3 regions of the Acidaminococcus fermentans DSM 20731 genome follow, and region 2 is predicted to be linked to each of the others. Evidence: predicted binding sites of a transcription regulator. Region 2 holds the regulator's gene; each other region holds the start of a gene.
What was found. Region 2 encodes HrcA, which represses chaperone genes, less so after heat shock. Its sites were predicted from a motif close to TGTTAGCACTCNNNTNANNNGAGTGCTAACA; they were not measured.
Positions count from the first base shown of each region.

Region 1: ACFER_RS10490 (Hsp20/alpha crystallin family protein) is a predicted target of HrcA. The motif match lies at 5,870-5,900, and genes of this name have one in related genera.
Region 3: groES (co-chaperone GroES) is a predicted target of HrcA. The motif match lies at 6,059-6,089, and genes of this name have one in related genera.

Region 1 is NC_013740.1:2,274,270-2,281,284, forward strand. It holds gene ACFER_RS10460 (Tex family protein) at 1-1,140, opposite strand, end outside; gene ACFER_RS10465 (energy-coupling factor transporter transmembrane component T) at 1,232-1,900, opposite strand; gene ACFER_RS10470 (energy-coupling factor ABC transporter ATP-binding protein) at 1,897-2,706, opposite strand; gene ACFER_RS10475 (energy-coupling factor ABC transporter ATP-binding protein) at 2,703-3,566, opposite strand; gene ACFER_RS10480 (tryptophan transporter) at 3,559-4,128, opposite strand; gene ACFER_RS10485 (TetR/AcrR family transcriptional regulator) at 4,266-4,988, opposite strand; gene ACFER_RS10490 (Hsp20/alpha crystallin family protein) at 5,265-5,708, opposite strand; gene ACFER_RS10495 (C39 family peptidase) at 5,921-6,736, opposite strand; gene ACFER_RS10500 (hypothetical protein) at 6,870-7,015, shown strand, end outside.
Region 2 is NC_013740.1:810,096-817,110, forward strand. It holds gene ACFER_RS03670 (anion permease) at 1-1,282, shown strand, start outside; gene ACFER_RS03675 (nicotinate phosphoribosyltransferase) at 1,358-2,818, shown strand; gene hemW (radical SAM family heme chaperone HemW) at 2,839-3,972, shown strand; gene hrcA (heat-inducible transcriptional repressor HrcA) at 4,082-5,122, shown strand; gene grpE (nucleotide exchange factor GrpE) at 5,133-5,750, shown strand; gene dnaK (molecular chaperone DnaK) at 5,803-7,015, shown strand, end outside.
Region 3 is NC_013740.1:1,578,761-1,585,775, forward strand. It holds gene lysS (lysine--tRNA ligase) at 1-1,335, opposite strand, end outside; gene greA (transcription elongation factor GreA) at 1,367-1,885, opposite strand; gene ACFER_RS07275 (SLC13 family permease) at 2,124-3,239, opposite strand; gene tpx (thiol peroxidase) at 3,351-3,860, opposite strand; gene groL (chaperonin GroEL) at 4,015-5,646, opposite strand; gene groES (co-chaperone GroES) at 5,720-6,010, opposite strand; gene ACFER_RS07295 (cysteine-rich small domain-containing protein) at 6,136-6,396, opposite strand; gene rsmA (16S rRNA (adenine(1518)-N(6)/adenine(1519)-N(6))-dimethyltransferase RsmA) at 6,393-7,015, opposite strand, start outside.

The DNA.
Region 1 (7,015 bases), 870 kb from region 2:
GTTGCCGATGGACAGCAGGGTTACATGGTGCTTTTGGATCATGGACAGGAGCAGGGCCTCGGCCTTTTTCTTCTGGCCTTCGCTCTGTGTCACCTGGATCACCCCGTGGTCCAGCACCTGGCCGGTGGGATCCACCACCGCCACCTTGCAGCCGGTCCGGTAGCCCGGATCCAGCCCCATAACCGTATGGCCGGCCAGGGGAGCCTGGAGCAGCAGCTGTCCCAGGTTGGCCCCGAACACCTTGATGGCCTGGTCTTCCGCCTGTTCCGTCAGCCTGCTGCGGATTTCCCGTTCCAGGGCCGGGAACAGCAGCCGTTTCCAGCTGTCCGCCAGGGCTTCCTTCAACTGGTCCCGGTAGATGCAGGGCCGGCGGAGCACCCGCCATTCCATTTTCCGGAGGGCCTGCTGTTCATCCCACACCAGATGGACTTTCAGACAGCCTTTCTTTTCGCCCCGGTTGATGGCCAGTACCCGGTGGGAAGGCAGGGTCCGGACCGGTTCCCGGTAATCGGCGTACATCAGGAAGGTCTGGGCCTCTTCCGCATCTTCCACCAGTTCGGTCTGGAGGAAACCGTGGTTCCACAGCTGTTCCCGGAGGGTCTGGCGCAGGGTGGGATCTTCCGCCGCCAGTTCCGCCACAATGTCCCGTGCGCCGGCCAGGGCGTCTTCCGGGGTCTCCACCCCTTTGTCCGGATCCACATAGGCCCGGGCGGCGGTCAGGGCATCTCCCTTCTGGTCCCGCTGGAGGAGGAAGGCGGTAGCCAGGGGTTCCAGGCCTTTTTCCCGAGCCTGTTGGGCACGGGTACGCCGTTTTTGCTTGTAAGGCAGATAATAATCTTCCAGTTCTGTCAGTTTCTGGGCATTTTCAATGGCTTTCCGCAGGTCCGGGGTCAGTTTTCCCTGTTCGTCGATTTTGGCCAGGATCTCTTCCTGGCGCTTCACCAGGTTCCGGAGGGTGCCCAGCCGTTCTTCGATGGTCCGGATCTGCTCATCCAGCAGGGAGCCGGTGACTTCTTTCCGGTAACGGGCGATAAAGGGGACGGTGTTGCCCCCATCCAGGAGTTCCACGGTCTTTTCCACCTGCCAGGGCTGGACGGACAGTTCCCGGGCAATGCGCGGGGCGATGTCAGTTTGTTTCATTGGATATTTTCCTTTCGTAGAAAAGAGGGCTGCGGATTATACCGCAGCCCCGACTCTTTCCAGGCACACGAGATGGGTTATGCGTCAGCCTTTAAATATGTTTCACCCATATCGGGTACGTACTCAGGATGATGACTATCAGCAGCGTCACATAATCTCCCAGGTGCAGTTTCATGGGCCGGCGGTTCTTGTAGGTGTTGGGGCCGAATCCTTTCAGTTCCATGGACAGGGCCAGGGTGTCGGATTTGGCCACCGCCCGCATCACCAGGGGCTTTACCACCGCCAGGTAGGCATAGAGCCGTTTGAAGGCGTTCCCCCGGTTGGAATAGCCCCTGCAGGACTGGGCATCCAGGGTAATGGCGGAATCGGACAGGAAATCCGGCACGAACCGCAGGGCCGTGGTGAGCATGAAGGCATATTCATAGGGCATGTGGAACTTTTCCACCAGGGCCTGGGCAATGTCCTGGATCCGGGTGGACGCCAGAAGGCACAGGAAGGCCGTGGTCATCACGAACATCCGCAGGCCCCCGGTAAGGGCCACATACAGGGGAGAGCCGAACAGCAGCTGGAGCAGCACCATCATGCCGGTGAATACGGTCAGGGTGCCGATGGCCGCCATGGTCATCCGGTCCCGCTTGATGGTCAGCAGGATCACCAGTTCCAGCACCAGCAGGCTGGCCACTGCGGACACCGGCAGCAGGAACACCCAGGCAGTGACCGCCAGCACCAGGATCAGTTTGGTAAATGCGGTGATTTTCATGCCTTGGCACCTTCTTTCGGCTGGATTTTTTCACACAGGTCTTCCGGACTGTCCGCCATTACATTGAACAGAGCGCTGAGCCGGGCCATGACGGGCTGCTTCAGGCCCCATTCCCCAATGGGCCGCTTCCCGTCGAACAGATCCCCGGTTTTCCCGTCATAGACCAGCTGGCCGTCGTGGAGCACCAGGGCATGGGTGGTGAACTTCCGGGCGATTTCCATATCATGGGTGATCAGGATCAGGGTGATGTGCTTTTCTTCCTGGAGCCGGGCCAGGTATTCCATCATATGCTGTTTTTCCTGTTCGTCCTGGCCGTTGGTGATTTCGTCCAGGATCAGGGTCCGGGGCTGGAGAGACAGCGCCACCGCCACCCCCAGCCGCCGTTTCTGGCCGAAGGACAGGCCCCGGGGATACTGGTCCAGATAAGGGGTCAGCCCCATGGCTTCCACTGCATCCCGCACCTGCCGGTCCAGGGCTTCTTTGGGCATTTTCCGGTTCTGGAGCCCGTAAGCCACCTCATCATATACCGTATCCCCCAGCAGCTGGAGGTCCGGATTCTGGAACACATATCCCACCTTGTCCGCCAGGTCCGCCGGTTCGTAGCCGGCAATGTCCACCCCATCCACCAGCACCTGGCCGCTCCGGGGATGGTCCAGGGCCATGAACAGCCGGCTGAGGGTGGTCTTGCCGCTGCCGTTGTGGCCCAGAAGCGCCACTGCTTCCCCGTCTTCCACCCGGCAGGTGATATCCTGGAGCACAGGGACGCCTCTCCGATAGGCGAAGTTTACTGCTTTTGCTTCAATCATGCCTTGCCGCCTCCCTGAAATTTCTGGAGCAGTTCTTTTTCTGCTTCCTCTTCCGTTCTCCAGTCGCCCAGCTTCACCGGGTATCTTTCTTCCAGGCCCAGTTTCACCAGCCACAGTTCCGGCAGGTTCTCCCGCAGATCTTCCTGGGCAAAGGCGGTCCGGGCCGCTTCTTCGAATTTCCCCTGCACCCGGGCTTCCCCGCCGCTGATCAGCACCAGATCCGTCATATAGGGCAGCAGGTAGTTCAGGTCGTGTTCCACCACCACCACGGTCATCTGGTGCTGCTGATAGATTTTGTGCACCAGGGCATACAGGGACCGGGCTCCGTCCGGATCCAGAGCGGACACCGGTTCGTCCAGGATCAGCACTTCCGGCCGGCAGGCCAGCACCGATGCAAGCAGCAGCCGCTGCCGCTGTCCTCCGGACAGTTCATCCAGCTGGTAGTTTTCCCGGCCGGGGAGCCCCACGTCTTCCAGGGCCTGGCTCACCCGGGCATCCACTTCGTCCGGAGAAAACCCATGGTTCAAAAGACCGAAGGCGATTTCTTCCCCGGCGGTCAGGGAAACCATCTGACTTTCGTAATCGTCCATCATAATCCCCACCCGCATGGCAATTTCCGAGATCTTCCGGCCCTTCAGGTCTTCTCCCAGCACTTCCACGGAGCCATGGTACCGCCCCCCGTAATAATGAGGGACGATGCCCGTCATGGCCTTGCACAGGGTGGTCTTGCCGGCGCCGCTGGGCCCGGCGATGGCGGTGAAGCTGCCCTTCTGGATCTCCAGGTTGATGTCTTTCAGCACCAGATCACTGTTCAGATAGGCAAAATAGAAATCCGAAATCCGGATGGCTGTTTCACTCATGGCGTTTTCCCTCCGTGGCAAAGAAAATCTTCCGGACCGGACCGTAAAGTACCTGGGTCACAACTCCGTTCAGCACCCCTACGGTGAGCACCACCGGCAGCATGGCACGGGTCCATACCGCAAGGGGCAGGCCCAGCACCAGTTTCAGGATGTAGGTGAATACGCTGCCGCTGACCGTGGTGGCCAGAAAACCTACAATAAAAGGCTTCACTTTCAGCTGCTCCAGATGGGCCAGGGCGAAGGCCTTCACCAGGATGCAGGCGGTCATTGCCCCGCACAGCTCACTGGCAATGTTCCCCAGGGGGAAGGCGGATTTGGAGGAAGGGATCAGCGTCAGACCGGCCACAAAGCCGATGCCCAGCGCCCGGGTCAGCCCCGGCCTGGTCAACGAGATGGTGATGGAATACATGGCAATGGTCCAGTTGGGGGTGACCCCGCCCACGTTGGGGCTGATGGTATGGAGGATGACTCCAATGGCCAACAGCAGGGCCGTCATGGCCACCCAGCGGTGGGTATCCCTGGCGGCTTCCACCGTAATCAGTTCCGGAATCGATTTTTCCATGCTGCGATGCTCCTTTGCTGCAATAACATTATAATGTATAGTTTATGGGGCCGCCGGGGGGATGTCAAGAAAAAAAGGTGCTGTGAAAAAATGAAGAATCATTTTCCCACAGCACCTTTTTGGTCACTGGTCAACGGTCAGCATTTTTCCGATTTCCGCCCTTCGGGCCGGAAAATCTGACAGCAGACTTCCAGCAGTTTCTTCTTCTGGGTTTCCAGTTCCACCAAAAGCATCTCGATCCGGTCCGCCGGCACCTGGAACACCTCCAGGGCCTGGGCCAGAATCAGCCGTTTCAGCTGCTCCCGGGGAAACAGGTATTTGAAATCGTGAGCCATGATGTACCCGCCCAGGGAAGCCCGGACCACCAGCACCCGTTCATAACATTCCTGGGCGGTAAACTGCCGGGCAAAAGTCAGATGGGCATAAGAAGCATGCCGGTCCACCAGCAGCTCGAACAGCCGGGAGGTAGTGTACAGAGTCCGGCAGAGGCTGCAGAGCATGGCGCTTTTGTCCACGGCTTCCAGGGCTATGGCCAGGGGCACAATGTACTGGTACAGGGCCAGCATTTCCCTGGGATTTTCCTTCAGCAGGATTTCCGAAGGGGCCAGTTCTTTTTCCATCACTTCCTGGGCCCGGACCAGCAGCATCTCCGAGATGGCGGCCAGCAGTTCGTCCTTGGTTTTATACCAACGGCGGAGTTCACCTTCCCCCACACCGGATTCCGCACTGATCCGGCGGAGCGTCGTCCGCTGATAGCCGATTTCCTGCAGCATCCGGACTGCCGTTTTCAGCACTTTTTCCCGACTCGCCTGCTCCTGTAGAGGAATATCTGCCAATGGTTCTTTTCTGTTTCTGCCCATACTATCTGAAACTCCATTCTTTCTGCAATTTCTTGTTGGTCCCAGTGTAGCACGGGCTATCCTCCTTCAGCAATCCCATGGCGAAAAGTTCATGATTTTCATTTTTTTGCCACATTGCTTTGGAGAAATCCCTGTAACATCCTTCGTTTTTTCCAGACTAACAGGTCAGTATCCGACTGCTCAGTCGGTTTGAACGCCAAGAAAAAGGACCGCCGCCAAAGCAGCAGTCCTTTTTCACCTGGGAGCTCCGGCTTCCCTCGGAGTCTCCCTCCCTCGTTATCCTTCGATAGCGATGTATTTCTTGTTGTCCACCTTCTGGGGTTCCTTCTTGGGAATGCTCAGTTCCAGGATCCCGTTCTCGTACTTGGCTTTCACATCAGCCTCGGTGACCCCTTCGCCCACATAGAAGCTCCGGGCGCACTGGCCAAAGGTCCGTTCGCGGCGGATATACTGGCCTTTCTTGTCTTTTTCATCCTTGTCCACACCCTTGCTGGCGCTGATGGTCAGATACCCGTTTTCCAGCTGTGCATGGATTTCATCTTTCTTGAAGCCCGGCAGATCGATATCCAGTTCATAGTGGTCGCCCACATCCCGCACATCGGTCTTCATCATATTTCTGGCGTGTTTCCCGTACAGAGGGTTCCGTGCGGTGAACACATCATCAAAGTCATTCATGAGATCATCGAACACATTGTCATTGAAAACGCTAGGCAGTAACATAAGCCATTCCTCCATTCAATCTTGGCCTTGAAGGTCAGCTTTTGGAACTACCGAAAGGCTGGATTCCTGTGGCTCCCTGAGGAGCCCCTCCCACGTTCCAGGTTCTCTTGGGAACCCTTCTCTGTGTCTTTCCTTCGTTCTGCTATTATACTAGCACACTTTGTTAGCACTGTCAAGCGTTGAGTGCTAAAAAGTCAAACTTTATTTGACTTTTACATCTTCACCTTTGCCGGAGAGGCGATCAGGAACAGGTTGTGGTTCCCTCCCTCTTTTTCCGGGAACTGACCGTACATGTCAAAGGTGGAGAAGAACCGGGCCGCCGGGTAGATGCCGTAGCCGTCCTGGTTGTGGTCCGTGGTGTCATAGGGATCTGCCACGATCAGCACATCGTCCTGGGTATCGGCGGTGCCCATATCGTCATAGCCGATGATCACCTGCCAGTGGCCGCCCCAGTCGATCCATCCCGCCAGGATGGGTTTACCGGCCTTCAGGGTGGCCTTGATGTCTTCCGGCCCAAAGGTCTTTCCGGCTTTGGCATAATCTTCGGTGGTCACCAGGTCGAAGCCCCCCACCTTCTGGAAGATGTCCTTCATCTGTTCCAGGGTGGTGCCCGGGTAGCCATCCGGGAAGCCGGGCACATCCACATCCTTCAGGGGATGGCGCAGATCCGCCAGCTTCTGTTCCGTCCAGTCCTTCTGCCGGTCATACCACCGGAGGACCATCAGAGCTGCGGCAGGCCCGCAGGACCATTCACTGGACTGCTGAATGGTCTTGAAGGCCGGCAGCAGCGTCAAAGACCCTTTGGAATGCATATGATAGAAATCAGGGTGGGCATAATAGATGGATTTTTTGTGATCCAGCTTCCGTTCGATGGAAGCAGCCCCCTGGTCCTGGGTAATCTTGGCCGGTTCCTGGAATTTCATGTCGTCGCTGAAGTTCCGTCCGGGCGCTGCCCACACCGGCAGGGAAAAGCCTGCTGCCAGGATGCCGGTCAGCAGGGCGGAAAACAGGCGGGTCGTCATTTTCATTGTATCACCTCATTGCAGTTTGGTTGTTGCACCGTTCCATTATACGAAATTCTGCAAAAAAAGCCTATGCTCTTTCCTGGAAATGGTGTATAATAGCATTGTAATACTTTTCATTACAGAAAGGATGATTCCCATGGCAAATCATGAAGAACTGGTTGCAGAAGTAAAGAATCTGGCGGCAGCCCCCAGCGTATACAGCGGGCTGAAGGATCTGGCGGAACAATGGCTGGCAGCGGACGGTACCGCAGCCCAGGCCAACCTGACGGCTCTGCTCCGGGC
Region 2 (7,015 bases):
TGTGGGGCTGATCCTGAAACCCCTGCCCATGGGGGTCATGGCCCTGCTGGGGATGGTGGGCCTGTGTTTGGCCCGGACCCTTACTCTGAAAGAAGCCCTCAGCGGCTTCGGGAATCCCACCATCTGGCTGGTGGTGGTGGCCTTCTTCATCTCCCGGGGCATCGTGAAGACCGGTCTGGGAGAGCGGATCGCCTATCTTTTTGTGGAACGGTTCGGGAAAAAGCCCCTGTTCCTGGCCTACTCGCTCATTGCCAGTGATCTGGTGATCGCTCCCGCCATGCCCAGCAACACTGCCCGGGCCGGAGGCATCCTGGCCCCCATTGTCCAATCCCTGAACACCACCTTCGGCTCCGACCCCAAAGAGGGAACGGAAAACAAACTGGGGAATTTCCTGGTGCCCGTGGTGTTCCAGTGCGATGTGGTGATTTCCGCCGTGTTCCTTACCTCCATGGCCGCCAATCCCATGGCTGTCAGCTTCGCCAGCGACCTGTTGGGGGTGAACATGACCTGGGGCGGCTGGCTGGCGGCTTCCTGCGTGCCGGCCCTGCTGTCCCTGGTGCTGTATCCTCTGGTAATCTACAAGATCAACCCGCCGGAACTGAAGGAGACTCCGGAAGCCCCGGCCCTGGCCCGGAAAAAACTGGATGCCATGGGGCCCCTGAAACAGGAAGAAAAAGCCATGGCCGCCATTTTCCTGCTGCTCATCGTCCTGTGGGCCGGGGGCCGGTATCTGGGGCTCACCGAAACCCTTACGGCCCTGCTGGGCCTGTGTCTGCTGCTCCTTTCCAACGTGCTTACCTGGGATGATGTGAAAAGTGAAAAAGCCGCCTGGGATACCCTGATCTGGTTCGCCATCCTGGTGATGGAAGCCGGGTTCCTGAATACCAAAGGGATGATTCCCTGGTTCAGCCGGGAAATGGGGCTCCTGGTATCCGGATCCAACGGCCTGGTGGCCATGGCCATCCTGGGGACCGTGTATTTCTACTCCCATTATCTCTTTGCCAGCAGTACCGCCCATGTGAGCGCCATGTATGCCGCCTTTCTCAGTGTCATGGCCAGTGCCGGGGCTCCGCCCACCATGGCCGCCTATGTGCTGGCCTGGTTCAGCAGCCTGTTCGGATGCCTGACCCATTACGGCTCCGGTCCCGCACCCATTTTCTTCGGTGCCGGGTATGTGTCCCAGAACCGCTGGTGGGAAATCGGCTTCGTCCTGTCCCTGCTGTCCCTGCTGATCTGGGGCGGCGTGGGCTGCCTGTGGGGGAAGGTCCTGGGAATGTGGTAAAAATTTAATTTTCCGAAAACGGGGAAACTGTGGTACAATGGGTAACAAATACTGTACCTGGAAAGGCGGAGACCCATGAAACAATTTGATGCACGCAATCTGTCCATGATGTTTGACCTCTATGAAATGACCATGGCCAACGGGTATTTTGAAGACAAGAAACGGGACAGGGACGACTATGTGTCCTTTGATGTATTTTATCGGAACAATCCGGACGGAGGGGGCTTCGCCATCTTCGCCGGTCTGGAACAGGTGCTGGACTACCTGGAAAACATGCATTTTTCCACTGAAGACATTTCCTATCTCCGGAGCCTCCACGTGTTCAGCGAACCCTTCCTCCAGTGGCTGGAAACCTATCAGTTCCGGGGGAATGTGTATGCCATGCCCGAAGGCAGCGTCATCTACCCCGATGAACCCCTGCTGACGGTATACGCCCCTCTGGTGGATGCACAGCTGGTGGAAACCGCCATCCTGTGCGAAATCAACCACCAGTCCCTGATCGCCACCAAGGCCCAGCGGATCGTGAAGGCTGCCCAGGGCCGGGGAGTATCCGATTTCGGTGCCCGCCGGGCCCACAACATGGATGCGGCCGTCTACGGTGCCCGGGCTGCTTATATCGGAGGTGCCGACAGCACCGCTACCGTCCTGGCCGGCCAGATGTTCAACATCCCGGTCAGCGGAACCATGGCCCACAGCTGGGTCATGTACTATGATGACGAATATACCGCCTTCAAGCGGTTTGCGGAAATCTATCCGGACAACGCCATCCTCCTGGTGGATACCTACGATGTACTGGATTCCGGGGTGCCCAATGCCATCCGGGTGGCCAAGGAAGTGCTGGAACCCATGGGCAAACGGCTGAAGGGTATCCGGATCGATTCCGGGGACCTGGCTTATCTTTCCAAGAAAGCCCGGAAGATGCTGGACGATGCCGGTCTTACCGATGCCATCATCGTCATGAGCAACTCCCTGGACGAATACACCATCAGCTCCATCCTGGAACAGGGGGGCTGTGTGGATTCCTTCGGGGTAGGGGAACGGCTGATCACCGCCAAGAGTGATCCGGTCTTCGGGGCTGTGTACAAACTGGTGGCCGTCCACAAAGACAAAGCCATCATTCCCAAAATCAAGATTTCCGAGACTTTCGAAAAGATCACCAACCCGGGACGGAAACGGGCCTGGAGAGTGTATGACAAAACCGGCCATGCCATCGCGGACCTCCTGACCCTCCAGGACGAAGATCCCCGGGAAAGCGCCGAGTTTCCCTTTGTGGATACCCAGCGGCCCTGGAAGAAGATGACTTTCAGGGACTGCACCTTCCGGGAACTCCAGGAATTGGTATTGGAAAAAGGGAAACGGATCCATCCGTCCCCGTCCCTGGAAGAAATCCGCCGGTACGTGCGGAAACAGCTGAATCACGAAATCTGGCCCGAAGAACAGCGTTTCAGCAATCCCCACATGCATTTCCTGGACATGAGTCCCCGGTACTATGCCATGAAGATGGCCCTGCTGGAAGATGTGAAGAAGGGGAAATAAGACGGTCAAAGGAGAACACCATGTCCCATCCCTGGGAATCCTATCAGGCCCTTTATGTCCACATCCCTTTCTGTGTCCATAAATGCGCCTACTGCGATTTTGCTTCTTATCAGATTTACAACGACCATATCATGACCGACTATGCCCGGCGCCTGGTGGAGGAAATCTCCGCCTGGACGCCGGCTTTGCCGGTTTCGCCCACGGCCACGGTGTATTTCGGCGGAGGCACCCCCAGCGTGCTGCCTCTGGAGGATCTGGCGGCCATCGTCACCGCCCTGAAGGAACGGGGCTTCTGGCAGCACCCGGCGGAAGCCACCCTGGAAGCCAATCCGGGGACGGTGGACCGGGAAAGACTCCGGTTTTACCGGCAGCTGGGCTTCGACCGGCTGAGCCTGGGCATCCAGTCCTTCCAGCCGGAAGAACTGGCCGCCATGGGCCGGATCCATACGGCGGAACAGGCGGAAGAAGCCATTGCCCTGGCCCGGGAGGCAGGCTTCCGGCGGATCAGCGGAGACCTGATCTACGGCTATCCCGGCCAGACGGTGGAAACCGTCCGGGATTCCCTGGAACGGCTGCTGGATACCGGGGTGGACCATGTGTCCGTCTACGGCCTTACGGTGGAAGAGGGGACCCTGCTGGCGAAACAGGTACGGGAAGGCAAAGCCCTGCTTCCTTCGGAAGATGCTTCCGGGACCATGTACGATTTTCTCATGGAGGCCCTGCCCCAGGCCGGGTACCACCGGTACGAAATTTCCAACTTCGCCCGTCCCGGCCAGGAATCCCGGCACAACCAGGTGTACTGGCACTACGATCCCTATATGGCCTTCGGGGCAGCCGCCTGCCGGTTCGACGGGAAAATCCGGGAGACCAATCCCCGGAATCTCCAGGCCTATCTCCAGGAAGCCCCGCCGGAACGGGAAATCCTCACCTGCGAAGACCGCCGGGCGGAGCTGGTCTTTATGAACCTGCGCACCGTCAAGGGCCTGTCTCTGGAAGAATTCACCCAACGGACGGGAGAAGATTTCTTCCATATATATGAAGAAGGTTTCACCCACTGTCGGAAACAGGGCTGGATCACCCGGGAAGGGGACCGGATCCGGCTGACGGAACAGGGGATGCGGTACGGAAATCTGGCCTTTGAGGAATTTTTGTAAAAAGGCAAATATTTTTTTAAGAACTATTGACAATTTGACTAAAGAGGTGTATCTTTACACTTAGATGTTAGCACTCCAATAATTAGAGTGCTAACAATCCAGAAGAGAGATGATTACAGTGCTGAGTGACCGCAAGAAAAAAATTCTTCAACTGATCATTGAAGACTATATTGAAACGGCGGAGCCTGTAGGATCTCGCAGCATCGCCAGGAAATACAATCTGGGGATCAGCCCGGCAACCATCCGGAACGAAATGTCCGACCTGGAGCTGCTGGGTTATCTGGAGCAGCCCCACACTTCGGCGGGCCGTGTCCCGTCGGCGGCTGCCTATCGGTACTATGTGGATTCCATTGCCAAGCCCGATGCCCTGGCGCCCAATGATGTGGCGCTGATCAACAGCTGGTTCCGGGAACGGGTCCACAGCATCGACGATATCTTCCAGTCCACCGCCAAGATCCTGTCACGGATGAGCAAGAACGTGTCCGTGGTGCTGGCCAACAAGGACAGCGAAAGCGTCTTTTCCTATCTCCGCTTCCTGCCCCTGAACGAGCACCAGGCCATCCTGTGCATCGTGGCCAATGACGGGCGGATGGACAACAGTGTGATCCAGATCCCGGCCGGCATGAGCCGCCTGGAAATGGACACCCTGGCCCAGAGAGTCACCAACAAACTCCATGGGATGAAGCTGAATGATATCACAGACCAGATCCTGAAAGACGTCCGGGATGCCCTGGCCGGGGACAAAGCCCTGTATGCTTCTCTGATCCAGGTGGTCAGACAGATGCGGAGCGGCCAGTCAGAGAACAAGATGTACCTGGGCGGCACCAAACAGCTGCTCAGCCAGCCGGAATTCAAGGATCCGGAACGGATCCGGGAGCTGCTGAGCGTGCTGGAGGAAGAGCAGATGCTGAAAGACATGCTGATGGCCGACAAGGACTCGGGCCTGAAGGTGACCATCGGCAGCGAGAACAAATTTTCCGGCATCCAGGATTGCAGCATGATCCAGGCCACCTACCGTCTCAACGGACAGGTGGTAGGGACCCTGGCGGTCCTGGGACCGACCCGTATGGAATACCGGAAGGTGATTTCCGTCATGGATTACCTTCACAACTACCTGCGGGTGGTCATGAATAAAATGGATGAAAAGTAGGGGAGGACCAATGACAGAGGACCAGCAGAAGAACGCAGAAACCGCCCAGGCGGAAGCGGCAGAAGCGGCCAAAGCCCAGGCAGCGGCAGAAGAAACCGCAGAAAAGGCCCAGGCAGCGGAAGCTGACCAGGCTGAGGCAAAAGACGAAAAAGCAGCGGCTCCTGATCCCAAAGACGAGAAAATCGCCCGGCAGGAACAGCAGATCGCTGACCTGCAGAACAGACTCCTGCGGCTGCAGGCGGATTTCGACAACTTCCGGAAACGGAACAACGAAGAACGGGAACGGCTGGGCCGGTATGTAACCGGTCAGGTAGCCCGGGAATTTTTGAAGGTGCTGGACAATTTCGAACGGGCGGAAGCCAGTATGGAATCCAGCAAAGACGGAGCGGCCATCCAAAAAGGCATGGAAATGATCCACAAGCAGTTTGAAAAGGCACTCCAGACCCTGCACATCGAAGAGATCCCGGCGGAAGGCAAGCCTTTCGACCCCCAGATCCATGAAGCCGTAATGCAGGGCAGCAACCCGGATCTGCCGGATGAAAGCATCGACCTGGTCCTGGAAAAGGGCTACAAGATCGGTGATGACGTCATCCGTCATTCCAAGGTGCGGGTTGTCCGCAATGACTGAAAACAACGTGTTGAACGATTGACAATTCCAGATTTGACAGGAGGAATTCATTATGTCTAAGATTATTGGTATTGACTTGGGGACCACCAACTCCGTAGTCGCTGTGATGGAAGGCGGCGAACCTACGGTTATCACCACCCAGGAAGGCGGCCGGCTGACTCCTTCCGTGGTTGGCTTTACGAAAAACGGGGAAAGACTGGTAGGCCAGCTGGCCAAACGCCAGGCTGTATCCAACCCGGAACGGACCATCAGCTCCATCAAACGGCACATGGGCACCAAATACACTGTGACCATCGATGGCAAGGACTACACGCCGGAACAGATTTCCGCCATGATCCTGGAAAAGATGAAGGGCGATGCGGAACGGTATCTGGGTGAAAAAGTCACCGAAGCCGTCATCACCGTACCGGCTTACTTCAACGACAGCCAGCGTCAGGCCACCAAGGATGCAGGCCGGATCGCCGGACTGGATGTAAAACGGATCATCAACGAACCCACGGCTGCAGCCCTGGCTTACGGCATTGACAAATCCGACGACCATACCATCCTGGTTTATGACCTGGGTGGCGGCACCTTCGATGTGTCCATCCTGGAACTGGGCGACGGCGTGTTCGAAGTAAAATCCACCAACGGGGATACCCATCTGGGCGGCGATGACTTCGACAAACGGATCATGGACTGGATGTGCGATGAATTCAAGAAACAGAACGGCATCGACCTGACCGGCGACAAGATGGCCATGCAGCGGATCCGTGAAGCGGCTGAAAAAGCCAAGATCGAACTGTCCAACATGCTGACCACCAACATCAACCTGCCCTTCATTTCTGCAGGCCCCAACGGCCCTGTGCATATGGACCTGGATCTGACCCGTGCCAAATTCGATGAAATGACCAGCGACCTGGTTGACCGGACCATCGTCTGCGTGAACAAGGCCCTGAGCGATGCCAACATGACCTCCAAAGACATCAACAAGGTCCTGCTGGTGGGCGGTTCTTCCCGTATCCCTGCGGTACAGGAAGCCATCAAACGGACCATGGGCCAGGAACCGGCTCACGGGGTGAACCCGGATGAATGTGTGGCCATGGGTGCCGCCATCCAGGCCGGCGTGCTGGCTGGGGATGTAAAAGACGTCCTGCTGCTGGATGTAACGCCTCTGTCCCTGGGGATCGAAACCATGGGCGGTGTGATGACCAAGATCATTGACCGGAACACCACCATCCCCACCTCCAAGAAACAGGTATTCTCCACGGCTACCGACAACCAGC
Region 3 (7,015 bases), 770 kb from region 2:
TTCCACCTGCTTTTCGAACCGTTCCTTCTGGTCCAGGGGATCGTTCAGTTCGGTAAAGCCGTTGCACAGTTCCCGGCCGAAGATGTACCCTTCGAAACGGTCGGTGATTTCCGGATCCGCCGCGCTGCTCTTGGCCAGCGGGGAGATTTCCTTGGGATGGCCGGTGATGAAAATGGGCTGGATCAGGTTCTTTTCCACGAATTCATCGAAGAAAGCGTTGATGATCTTACCCACACCCCAGGCGGGTTCCACTGCCACGCCGGCCTCCCTGGCCAGCTGCCGGGCCGTTTCCACGTCCTTCACCCCGGTGAAGTCCTTGCCGCTGTATTTCTTCACAGCGTCGATCATGGTCATCCGGGGCCAGGGACCGGTCAGGTCGATTTCCGTGCCTTCATACTGGATTTTCAGGGTCCCCAGGACCTTTTCCGCACAGGTGGTGACGATCTTTTCCGTCAGGTCCATCATGGTGTTGAAATCCCCGAAGGCTTCATAGCATTCCAGGGTGGTGAATTCCGGGTTGTGTTTGATGTCCATCCCTTCGTTCCGGAACACCCGGCCCAGTTCGTACACCCGTTCCAGACCCCCTACCACCAGACGCTTCAGGTTCAGTTCCGTGGCGATCCGCAGGTACAGATCGATGTCCAGGGCATTGTGATGGGTAATGAAGGGCCGTGCGGTGGCGCCCCCGGAAATGGTGTTCAGCACAGGAGTCTCCACTTCCAGGTAGCCCTGGTCGTCCAGCACCTGCCGGATGCATTTGATGATCTGGGTCCGTTTCACGAACACGTCCCGGACTTCCGGGTTCACGATCAGATCCACATACCGCTGACGGTAGCGGATTTCCTTATCCTTCAGCCCATGCCATTTTTCCGGCAGGGGTTTCAGGGCCTTGGAGAGGAATTCCAGTTTCTGGACCCGGATGGAGGGTTCTCCCATGTGGGTCTTGAAGACAGGGCCTTCCACCCCCACGATGTCCCCGATATCCAGCAGTTTCACCACGCTGTAGGCATCTTCGCCCATTTCGTCCTTCCGGACGTACAGCTGGATCTTGCCTGTCTTGTCCTGGAGATCCATGAAACAGGTCTTGCCATGGCCCCGGATGGCCAGGAGACGGCCGGCCACTTTCACCACGGTGCCTGCGGCTTCCATGGCTTCCACCTGGTCGTGGACCTCTTTGGTGTGGTGGGTCCACTGGTAGGCATGGCCGAAAGGCCGGATGCCCTTTTCTTCCAATTTATGCATTTTGTCCAGACGGACCTGCATCTGCTCGCTGACGTCTTCGTCCGCCAGGGCTTCCTTCTCTACGTCCGGTTGGTTCTTCTTTTCGTCGGACATGAAATTCCTCCTGCTCTCTCTGTATTCGAAATTATTTGGCGGCCTTGTCGGCGGCTTTCTTCTTGCTGCCGGGACGGCTTACCGCCACGATCTTGTAATCCAGTTCGCCGATGGGGGTGGTGACCTTCACCACAGCGCCCACTTTCTGGCCCAGGATGGCTTTGCCCACCGGGGATTCGTTGGAGATCCGGGGCGGTTCGGCCATGGGGTCGGCTTCGGTGGTCCCCACTACGGTATATTCTTCCTGGTCATGGGTTTCCATGTCTTCGATCTTCACTTTGCAGCCCAGGGATACCACGTTTTTGGTAATGTCCGTATCCTTGATGATCTGGGCGTTCCGAATCATGTTTTCCAGGGTCAGGATCCGACCTTCCACAAAGGCCTGTTCGTTTTTGGCATCGTCATATTCGGAGTTTTCGCTGATGTCCCCGTAGGAAATGGCGACTTTCAGCCGTTCGGCAACCTGCTGCCGTTTCTCGGACCGGAGGTAATCCAGTTCGTCTTCTAATTTTTTGAGACCCTCTTCGGTCAAAATTGTTTGTTCAGCCATGTTTCACGACTCCTTTATAGGCTTTTTGGCTACTACCATATCTTGTAAATTATAGAGTTTTTCCCGGGGGTTGTCAATGGGAAAGGGCCGCTGCAGGGGCAGCCGGCCTGTCAACGGTCAGCGGTCGACGGCCGATGGAAGCCAAACACGGCTGGCGTTTGGCCCGGAACAGAAACGCAGCCCGGATTCCTTCCTCCACCCATTGACCTCCCTCCGGTGACCGGTGACAAGGTTTCCCTCACCCCGCCATCCCGGCCAGGACCGCCAGGAAGGCCAGGTTGGCCAGGGTGAAGATTTTCAGATAGTAGCCCTGGAGCCAGGGGTAACGGCGGACGTAGAAGCCGTAGGAGATCAGACTGGCCATGGAGGCGATCAGGGTGCCCAGGCCCCCGATGTCCGTGCCCAGCACCAGGGCTTTCCCGTTGTCCGTGAACCCGGACAGCAGCACCGCCGCCGGCACATTGCTGATTACCTGGCTGGCCAGGAGGGCGGTGAGGAATTCCCGCCCCTCCAGGAACCCGATCAGCAGCTGCCGGAAGGCCGGCACCTGGCCCAGGTTCCCGATCAGCACGAAGAAGGCCACAAAGGTGGCCAGCAGGGGAAGATCCACCCACCGGAACCACCGGGGCCGGTACAGCAGGATGGTCAAAGTCACCACCCCCAGGGTGAGCCTCCAGTCCATGATCCGGGCCACGGTGAGAAGGCACAGGAGGAACAGGCCCCCCAGGACCCGTTCCTCTCTCACCGGCCGCCGGTTCCCCTTCTGTCCGGCTTCTCCCCTCCCCCCTTTCTCCAGGGGGCGGCGGGGGATCCAAAAGACCACCCCCAGCGCCAGCAGGACCAGGGAGGCCAGGGTGTAGGGCAGCAGCAGGGTGAGGAATTCTCCCAGGTCCATCTGATACCGGAAGTACAGGTACAGGTTCTGGGGATTCCCCACCGGGGTCACCATGCTCCCCAGGTTGGCGGCCAGGGTCTGGAGCACGATGACCCGGGCCGCCTGTTTTTCCGTCCCCTGCCCTTCCAGGGACAGCAGGGCAAAGGGGACGAAGGTGAGCAGGGCCACGTCGTTGGTGACCCACATGCTCCCGAAGAAGCAGGCGAACACCAGCACCGCCCCCAGCTGCCGGGTATCCTGGAGACGGCCCAGGAGATGGTCCAGGAGACGGTCGAAGAAACCCGTTTCCCGCAGGCCCCCGATCACCGCCATCAGGCAGAACAGGATGGCCAGCACCGGCACATTGAGGACCTCCAGCAGGGCCCCGGAAGGAGGCACCACCCAAAAAGACAGCAAAGCCCCAGCCGAGGCCAGGAAAAGGACGGGGTTGGAGCGGAGGAAATGGAACAGGGATGGCATGGGAAACTCCTTTTTTCACAAAAAAGAACCCGCCCCCAAAAAAGGCGGGTTCTTTCCTTTGGCAGTTGACAGCTGACCGGATGCTGCCCCGGCAGCATCCCCTTTATATCCTTACAGCAGCCCTTTCACCGCGGCCAGCACGCCGTCGAAGTTGATGGCGTGGGTCACTTCGGGGACGTATTCCACGTAGGTCACCTTGTCGTTTTTGTCCACAACCACCACGCCCCGGGCTTCCAGCCGCAGGCCGTCCATCAGGAAGCCATAGTTCTTCCCGAAATCAGCGTCCCGGTGATCGGACAAAGTCACCACATTTTCCACCCCGGCGGCACCGCACCACCGGGCCTGGGCAAAGGGCAGGTCCATGGAAACGGTGAGCACCACCACATCAGGGGACAGGCCGGTCACATCCTGGTTGAACCAGCGGGTCTGGGCATCGCACACCCCGGTATCCAGGGAGGGCACCACGGAGATCACCTTGATCTTCCCTGCGTAATCCTTCAGGGTCTTTTCTCCCAGTTTGTTGTCCAGCAGTTTGAAATCCGGAGCCTGCTGGCCCACTTTCACTTCCGGCCCCACCAGGGCCACAGGGTTGCCGGCAAAATTCACAGTCCGTTTTTCCATAGTATATTCCTCCTCTGTTCGTACAGATCAAATCTTGTTGATGGATATAGTATAGCATTTTAAGAATGATTCGTAAATAGGATTTCTGTGCAAAAAAGGGGTTGCTGCACATTCCGTACAGCAACCCCTTTTTTTACCGCCTGACGGCTTCTTCTTACATCATGCCCGGCATGCCGCCGCCCATGGCAGGAGCGGGAGCAGCGCCTTTTTCAGCCGGTTTGTCGGCTACTACGGCTTCCGTGGTCAGGATCATGGAAGCGATGGAAGCGGCGTTCTGGAGAGCAGAACGGGTCACTTTGCAGGGATCCACGATACCGGCTTTGATCATGTCCACATATTCTTCGGTGGCAGCGTTGAAGCCGGTGCCCTTGGCAGCCTTCTTCACGGCTTCCACGATGACGGCCCCTTCCAGACCGGCGTTGCTGGCGATCTGCCGTACCGGTGCTTCAATGGCCCGTCTTACGATATCGATACCGGTCTTTTCGTCCCCTTCAGCCTTGGCTTCCAGTTCATCCAGTACCGGCTGTACCTGCAGCAGGGCAGTGCCGCCGCCGGCCACAATGCCTTCCGCCACAGCAGCACGGGTGGCGTTCAGGGCATCTTCGATACGCAGTTTCTTGTCTTTCAGTTCGGTTTCGGTGGCAGCCCCAACCTTGATTACGGCTACGCCGCCGGACAGTTTGGCCAGGCGTTCCTGGAGTTTTTCCTTGTCGAACTGGGAAGTGGTTTCAGGGATCTGGGCCTTGATGGAAGCCACCCGGTCAGCCACGGCCTGTTTGTCGCCGCCGCCGTCCACGATGGTGGTCATGTCCTTGGTCACCCGTACCTGACCGGCAGTACCCAGGTCAGCCAGGGTAGCGCTGTCCAGTTTCCGGCCCACTTCTTCACTGATCACGGTGGCACCGGTCAGGGTGGCGATATCCTGCAGCATGGCCTTCCGGCGGTCACCGAAGCCAGGAGCCTTCACAGCTACAGCCTTGAAGGTGCCACGCAGACGGTTCACAACCAGGGTGGCCAGGGCTTCGCCTTCCACGTCTTCAGCGATGATCAGCAGTTCACGGCCCTGTTGCACCACTTTTTCCAGTACGGGCATAATGTCGTTGATCAGAGTGATCTTCCGATCCGTAATGAATACGTACGGATTGCTCATAACGGCTTCCATCTTGTCCGGATCCGTTACCATGTAGGGGGAGATGTACCCACGGTCGAACTGCATGCCTTTCACGGTTTCCAGGGAAGTTTCCATGGTCTTGGATTCTTCCACGGTGATGACCCCGTCGTTGCCCACTTTTTCCATGGCATCGGCGATCAGGCCGCCGATTTCTTCGTCACCGGCGGAAATGGAGGCAACCTGTGCCTTTTCTTCCTTGGTGCTTACGGTCTTTGCGCTCTTCTTCAGTTCGTCCACCAGGGCATCGGTGGCTTTCTTGATCCCTTTCTTCAGGACCATGGGGTTGGCACCGGCCACCACGTTCTTCATCCCTTCATGGACGATGGACTGGGCCAGGACCGTAGCGGTGGTGGTCCCATCGCCGGCGATGTCGTTGGTCTTGGTGGCTACTTCACGGACCAGGGCGGCGCCCATGTTTTCGAACGGATCTTCCAGTTCGATGTCCTTGGCAATGGTCACCCCATCATTGGTGATGGTGGGAGAACCGAATTTCTTTTCCAGTACAACGTTCCGGCCTTTGGGCCCCAGGGTTACCTTTACGGCATCAGCCAGGGCATTGACACCGCGTTCCAGGCCGCGGCGGGCATCTTCATCAAATTTAATCAGTTTAGCCATTCTAATCGACTCCTTAATTCCAGATAATGTACGGTTTGGTATCTTCTACCAGAAACGGGACGGAGGAAAGCGTTCAGTCTTCCACAACCGCCAGGATATCGCTGTCTCTCAGGATGATGTAATCTTTCCCGTCCAGGGTTACATCACTGCCGGAGTATTTGGCGAATACCACCACATCCCCTGCCTTCACTTCGGAAGGAACCCGGGTGCCGTTTTCCATGAGACGGCCGGTGCCTACGGCAACCACTTTGCCGGTCTGGGGTTTGTCCTTGTGGGCAGTATCCGGCAGATAAATGCCGCTGCTGGTTTTTTCTTCTTGTACAATGGGTTCAACTACAACATGATCATCCAAAGGTTTTAACATCTTACGTATCCCCTTTCATTCTATGAGCAATGGGTTGTTTGTGATTTTTATTAGCACTCATTTCGCTGGAGTGCTAACTACAGTATCTATAATAGCATGTTTCCAAAAAAAATCAAGCCCTTTGACTATTTTTTGTCAAAAGGCCTGAAAACTTTTTTCTGCAAGGTCCGGATCACCTGGTCATACCGGTCCGGATCGTGGGGCAGCAGGCAGCCGCTGCAGTCCTTGGCGCCCCCGGAGAGACGGGTGAACTCCCCGCCGCAGTCCGGCACCAGGTACAGGGGACAGAAGCAGAACAGGCAGTTGAACCGTTCCGGATCCGCTCCCTGGTGGCAGGGAAAGAATTCGCACTGCCGGTGGGCAAAGAACTTGTACCGGCTGCTCATGGTTCCGCCTGGTTCCGGTAGGCCCGGGCCAGGTTTCCGAATTCCTCCATGGTCAGGGATTCTCCCCGGCGCTTCCCGTCGATGCCGGCTTCCGCCAGCAGCTGCTGCACCTGGTCACCGGAAAGCCCCAGGTTCTTCAGGCAGTTGCTGAGCATCTTCCGCCGCTGGGAAAAGGCCGCCTTCACTACCCGGAAAAACACTTTGGCGGGCACGTCCACCGCCGGATGTTCCCGTTTCTCGCAGACCACCACCATGGAATCCACCCTGGGGGCGGGCATGAAGTCCCGGGCGGGCACCGGGATGGCCAGTCTGGGCCGGGAATAATACTGGAGGGCCAGGGACAGGGGGCCGTAGTCCTTCCCTCCCGGAGAAGCGATCATCCGCTCCGCCACTTCCTTCTGGACCATCACCACCAGTCTTTGGAGGGGAAGATCCTCTTCCAGCAGGGCGAAGATGATGGGGGTGGTGATGTAATAGGGCAGGTTGGCGGCCACCGTAAAGGGCCGGTGCTTCGTCACTGCTCCCAGGTCCACCTTCAGCACGTCCCCGGGGACGATCTCCACATTGTCATACCCTTCCAGGGTTTTGGCCAGCACCGGCAGCAGGGTCCGGTCGATCT